DNA from 2 places in the Celerinatantimonas yamalensis genome. Region 2 is predicted to be linked to the other one. Evidence: riboswitches for the same ligand, from Rfam matches in the RefSeq annotation. Region 2 holds a riboswitch; the other holds the start of a gene.
What was found. A riboswitch is a leader RNA that binds a small molecule or an ion and turns the genes downstream of it on or off. The one in region 2 is predicted to bind fluoride.
Positions count from the first base shown of each region.

Region 1: another riboswitch for fluoride. It lies ahead of ABUE30_RS05875 (universal stress protein); the one in region 2 lies ahead of crcB (fluoride efflux transporter CrcB).

Region 1 covers NZ_JBEQCT010000002.1:289,515-292,942, reverse strand. The annotation lists gene eno (phosphopyruvate hydratase) at 1-797, opposite strand, end outside; gene ABUE30_RS05875 (universal stress protein) at 965-1,402, opposite strand; fluoride riboswitch at 1,552-1,615, opposite strand; gene ABUE30_RS05870 (class I SAM-dependent methyltransferase) at 1,729-2,964, opposite strand; gene ABUE30_RS05865 (DUF1365 domain-containing protein) at 2,982-3,428, opposite strand, start outside.
Region 2 covers NZ_JBEQCT010000004.1:101,783-105,210, forward strand. The annotation lists gene ABUE30_RS10225 (eCIS core domain-containing protein) at 237-707, opposite strand; gene crcB (fluoride efflux transporter CrcB) at 1,146-1,529, opposite strand; fluoride riboswitch at 1,652-1,714, opposite strand; gene rep (DNA helicase Rep) at 1,818-3,428, opposite strand, start outside.

The DNA of each region.
Region 1 (3,428 bases), on a different contig from region 2:
TTCAACTGACTGTCTTCACTGTGCAGCGTATAGATCCCATCTTTATAAAACTCACTAGACGCCGGATCAATACAGATGGCGACATCTTCGCCGGGTTTAAATCCTGCATTTTCAATAGCTTTGACAATCAGCTCAAGCGGTTGACGATTTGATTTGACATGAGGTGCAAAACCACCTTCATCACCGACACCAGTGGATAGACCTTCTTCTTTAAGCACAAGACGCAGTGATTGGTAGACTTCACTGCCCCATTGCACGGCTTCTCGAATCGTTTTTGCACCCCAAGGCGCTATCATATATTCTTGAAAATCAGCGCCTTGCCAGCGTGCATGAACACCACCATTGATGATGTTCATGCACGGTACTGGCATGAGATTTGCGCCCACACCACCGAGGTAACGATACAGTGGAAGGTCTGACTGGTAGGCTGCCAGTCGCGCACACGCCAACGACACGCCTAAAATTGCATTCGCCCCTAATTTCGATTTATTTTCAGTACCATCCAGCTCAATCATGATGTTATCAATTAAACGCTGCTTGCGGGCATCAATACCAATCAGCGCAGGTTGGATAATGGTATTGACATGTTCGACGGCTTTAAGTACCCCTTTACCACCATAACGATTCGGGTCACCATCTCGATATTCAACCGCTTCGCGAGACCCTGTGCTGGCGCCTGATGGGACTGATGCCCGGGCGGTGCGACCCGCTTCATCCCAAATATCGACTTCAACGGTTGGATTACCGCGTGAGTCAAGGATTTCTCGAGCGCAGATGGTTTTAATTTGAGTTTGCATAAAATCTCCAAAATCAATAATGAATAAATAAGAGCTACAGGTCGATCAGTGTATTGATCAGATCCTTTGGACTCTCTGATAGGTTTTTCTGCCCGCGAGCGGTGTTTGATTATCAAGATAATCACCGTTTACGGTCTGATGTAAAACCCTGTTACACATAAATCATGTTAGTTTTCATTAGGGATATGTTGCACAAGTACATCAATCAGAATGCGATTGATAAACTCAAACGAATAAGATGACATGACGCCAAACAAGCGATTTTTATGACCCACAATCAGTAGATCAATTTGCCGCTCTTCAATCAGCGTTTCGATATCTTTAAAACGCGTGATGCTGACGAGCTCCTCGATACCGCCGCCTTCTGGAAAATCGATCGATTTAGCCAGTTCTGCGAGCATTTGTTTGGCTTCAATAACGTGGTGCGATTGCTTTGATAACACCGTGTTATCATTGAGATACTGCAGTTCTCGATAGTCAGAGCTAATGTGTCCGACAGTGATCTTCGTGCCGAGTGCGTGCGCCATTTTACTGCCGTGATGAAGTAAGATATTGCCGTCTACTTGATCATGGGCGAGTACAAGGGCATGACGATAATAGGTCATAACCACCTCGTTGATAGATTACAAGACAGATAAGTATGCACCGATGGGGCTGGGCAAAATAAGGGGGGATTCAAAAAAATAGAAGTTGATAAGATTCTGATGGCATGTACAAAGTGACTAGACATACTGATACTTCCTTAGAGTAAGGGTTAATATCAGGCGTCATCAGCCATTATGGCGGTTATATTGGCGAACACCATCACCAAAGCGATAACTGCAACATAAACAACGTTCTTAAGTGGCTCATGTTGCTCGCTTAAAAATTAAATTACGCCCATTGATGTGGATGTGCAAGGGCACGGGGTCAATGATTTTGTAAAGTAATGTCAATGAGTTAAGGTGATTTGCCAAACGCCCGTATTAGCACTTAAAAAACCTGCTTCACAATATGCCATATAAAAATGCCAGAGCCGGAAAAACTGTGCATTAAAGACCAGTGCTTGAGGGTGTTCACTCCGATAGGTACTGAGACGATTATGCCAAGCGTGTAGTGTATACGCATAACTTAAGCGCATATCAAAGCAATTTTCAGTCACAAATTGATATTTATTGATCAGTTTTTTCAATAACGCCATTGAAGGTAAAAAGCCACCTGGAAAAACCATTTGCTGGATAAAGTCGGTGTTTTTTTGATAACTATCGAAACGTTCATCGGCGATAGTGATCGACTGGAGCAACATTCGCCCACCGGGTTTGAGTAACATGGCGCATTTTTGAATAAACTGTGGCAAGTAGGCTTCGCCAACTGCTTCGATCATCTCTATTGAGACTAAGCGATCATAGCGTCCGTGTAGATCGCGATAATCCCGGCTCAGTACTCGGATTCGATCGCTTAATCCTTGTTGATGCACCAGTTGACAGCAGTACTGGTATTGCTCATCAGAGATCGTAGTGGTGGTGACTTGACAGCCATAGTGACGTGCAGCATACACCGCTAAGCCTCCCCAACCCGAGCCAATCTCTAATAGATGAGAGTCTGCATTGAGCTGTAATTGCTCGCAGATCCGTTGCAGTTTTTGCTGTTGGGCTTGATCAAGGTTTTGTTCCGGATGAGTGGTATCTAGTCCATGATACAACGCCGATGAGTACTGCATTTGGCTATCGAGAAACGATTTATAAAAATGATTTCCTAAATCGTAGTGTGCCAAAATATTGCGTTTGGCTTGCGATTTATGATTTCTACGCAGCCAATGCCGTGATTTAGCCGCCCATTCAACCCATTTAGAAATGTTGGAATCGAGTCGGTCAAGACGCGCTTGGTTCTGCGCCATGACGATTAGCAAGGTATGTAAGTCGTCGGTTCGCCAGAGTCCTTCAATGTAAGTTTCAGCTGCCGCCAGCGAGCCACCGCGTAAAACCCGCTCAAAGACACAGTTATCACGAATATCGATAATCAGGTGCACCGAGGCGTTGTCTTCACCGCAGATCTGATTTGACTGCTCGGGCTGTTTCAGCTCGATGCGCGCCCCTTTAATATGCGATAAAAAATGAATCAATACATTGCGAGCTAACTCGCGTCTTGGATTAAACCAATTCCACGGCAGACTTCGAGTTTTTAACATAAGTGATCACTTACCGATTAGTCGGATTTTTTGCTGTTGGGATGGCCATAAAATGGCACCTGTTTGAGCCATAGTCGTAATGCCTGATAATAGATCCGCATGATGACTAAAGCACTTTGAAAAGGGTGATGGCGCACAAATTGTCGCAATGATATGACGTTCAGTGGAATACGTTGTAGCGTCATTCCGGCACTAAACTCGCGAGTTTTACGATGACAGTCGATCTGAATACGAATTGTGTCGGCGAGTTCCACTTGCCAGTGATAATTCATGTCCATGGGGTTAAACGGGGAAACATGAAAGCGCTTGGCAACAGGCTCTAAACGAGTGAGATCCAAACAATAGTAGTGTTTCTCAAGCCATGGTGTATTACTGACTTCAACGAGCGCGTAGCGAAATTGTTGGGCATCACCAAAAAAGACAAAATTGATGGGGCTAAAATAGATGCCGAACCAGCGTAGCTG
Region 2 (3,428 bases):
TGAATATCATGATATCTATACTACTCGTCAAAATAGAATAACGATGTATTGTATGACAAAATAGATAAACAACATCAAGGATGAAATGATTATAGTCATTTAATGTCCACGCTAGCGCATTTTACTCCTTTGAATATCTTGTCTATGATCCTGCGATGTTCGGGTTGAATGTGGGGTCGCACGCGGCGATCTTTTCATGTCGTTAGGGTCCATGCCATCGTTTTACCGTGTGATTTTTAGCTATCATGATCGATTTTCATCTGCATTGCCTTCGCTCCCAACTTATCGGCTTCATGTTCAAGCGCTGGATTATCATTCACTGCCATCCCTGCGACGGAGGTCGTTGGCTGGACTCGGCCTTGCATCTGTTGCACAACATGGCCTAACTCATGAGGAAGATGTTTTTCCTGTCCGCTGGCTAAATGGATATGATTGCCTTGGGCATAGGCATGGGCTTGCACGGCGGCTGGTTTAGCAGAATGATAGTTCACTCGAACATGATCAAGGTTCATCCCTGAGAGCTGCTCCATCCCTGTTTTCAGTGAGTGAGGAAGGCCAGTTTGATTGCGCTGAATCATTGTTTTGCGTTGGAGTAGCTGGCTTTGATTGCGATGATCGCTGAAGGCTTTATGGCGACTGATACACTGCGTGATCGATGTTGCGCTAGCCTGTGAGGTTTTCTCGGGCTGAGTCGTATAACGTTGCATGGTGTCACCCTCCTATTATGACAAGCCAAATGCTGCATTGTGGCCCATGCAGCCTGACAAGAATGGTTATTTATGGATATCATGTCATTACATAGTAGATGTGTTGTCTATTTTTTGACATTAAATTGTGATCTATGCGAGTAAAAGCCCATTTAAAAGCACGGCTATTGAGCTGGCATGAGTGATTCGTTACAGATCTGGGTGTCTTATGTCTCGGCGTTCAGGTTTATCACTTTCGTTTCAAACTCAGCGAATAAGCAATAAAGACTCTCCATTGGCAGAATAAGATTAAGAATAATCGGGCTTTGATCACTGTTAGGATAAGGTTCGATGTATCGCCGTCCTCATCTGACAAATGCGGGCGTGTTTACACGGTCACATTCGACAAGCTAAAAAATGGCAAAGCCCATCACTGATGAGCTTTGTGTCAGCGATCGCTTATCGGGTCATGAGCCAAGACATTAAGGCAAAGGCTAAGGCGGCCATCGCCATCGAACCGGCTAGGTTTAATGCCATGTTGCTAATCGCAGTGGCATATTTACCTAATTGAAACAGATTCAGTGTTTCTGCGGTAAAAGTTGAAAAAGTGGTTAAACCACCACAAAAACCTGTGGTGATCATTAGCTTCCACGTTGGATCAAGGCTTGGCATTTTGGCAAAAATAGTGATCCCAACTGCTATGATAAACGCCCCGAGCATATTTACTGCCAGTGTTCCAAGTGGTAGTGAACTACCACCACTGTTAAGCTTTAAGCTGATAAACCAACGTAGCATACTGCCACAACCACCGCCGATAAAGACGGCAATCAATGTTGCAAACATAAGACCTCTTATTTAGTGAAGGTGACTTAATTCCACCATTGGGTGAGGTGGAATGTCTTCAACTGAGCGATCGTCTCACTCAGGTGGGTCGGGCACGTAGCAGCCAGTGTTAATGGCTGTCACATCCCTTAGGCATCATCAGCCGGTGGGGCGGTTAATGGAGGAATGCCATCTCCGTTGTCAGAATTCTACACATTTTTTGCTAAAAGCGCAGCTTGTGGCGCGCTTAAGATGCTATTCAAACTTTGGGCACAAGTGTATCTGCCTTCATAATCAACTGCTACGTGCTTAACGGTCGCTTTTTTTATCGCTGAGCATTTCTCGTAAGGCGGCCACGCCCGCTAAGCCCTTTTGTTGACGCTGCTCCGCTGATTGTACGATCCGTTGATTGGCCCATTGCAGATCATCTTGCGGCAGTTCCATTAAAAATCGGCTCGGTTCAGGGCGAAGTAATTCACCAAATTGGCGGCGCTCACGGGTGAGGGTAAAGGTGAGCTCTCGTTGTGCGCGAGTGATCCCCACGTAGGCTAGGCGGCGTTCTTCATCGACACTATCTTCATCAATGGAGGTTTGGTGGGGCAGTAAACCCTCTTCCATTCCGATTAAATAGACATAGGGAAATTCCAACCCTTTCGATGCGTGTAGCGTCATCAGTTGCACTTGATCGCTATCTTCATTATCTTCACCACGCTCCATCATATCACGCAGGATCAGGCGGTTAACAACCTCGGTGAGGTTCATGGCTGGATTGTCTATATCCCCTTCAAGCATATCGCTCACCCAGCGAAACAGCGTGGATATATTTTGCATGCGCATTTCGGCGGCTTTGGCGCTGGGGCTGGTTTCATAGAGCCAGTCTTCATAATGGATATCGCGCACCAGATCACGCACGGCTTCAAGAGTATTGCCGCGCATTGCTCGGTCCGATAGCTCTACCATCCAGCGAAAGAAAAACTCGATGGCTTGAGCACCTCGGCCGGTTAACTGACCTTGCAGTTGGCTGTCACAGGCGGCGCTAAACAGACTGACATGGTGGGTGTTCGCAAAGTGGCCTATTTTTTCCAGTGTGACGGGGCCAATTTCGCGGCGAGGGACATTCACAATGCGCAGCAGAGCGCTGTCATCATCAGGATTGACCAATAGCCGCAGATAGGCCATTAAATCTTTGATTTCACTGCGGGAAAAAAATGACTGGCCGCCGCTAATTTTGTAGGGAATACGGTTGGTCATCAATGCTTTTTCAAGCAGACGAGACTGGTGATTACCGCGATAGAGAATGGCGTAATCACGATATTGAGTGCGATTGATAAAGCGGTGACCCATTAGTTCGGCTATCACACGCTCGGCTTCTTGTTCTTCATTTTTGGCGATGAGGACTTTGAGTGGCTCCCCATAGCTAAGTTCAGAGAATAATCGCTTGTCAAAAAGGTGGTCATTATTCTCAATTAGAATATTGGCGCATTTTAAGATCCGCTGAGTAGAGCGATAGTTTTGCTCTAGTTTGACCACGCGCAACTGCGGGTAATCACTTTGCAATAATGATAGGTTCTCAGGATTGGCACCTCGCCATGAATAGATCGATTGGTCATCATCGCCAACAACGGTGAAAAAGGCTCGCTCGCCGACCAGTAATTTAATGAACTGATATTGACTGGTGTTCGTGTCTTGGTATTCGTCAACCAACAAATAACGGATCTTTTTCTGCCAGCGTTCACGAACCTGTGAATTGGTTTTCAGTAATAAGGTTGGCATTAAGATCAAATCGTCAAAATCTAGGGCATTATAAGCCGTTAACTGGTTCTGGTAACGCTGATAGAGCGCGGCAAATAACTGCTGTTTTTCATCACCGGTCGAGGTCACTTGCTGGGCTAAACACAAGTCGTTTTTCCAGCGGCTGAT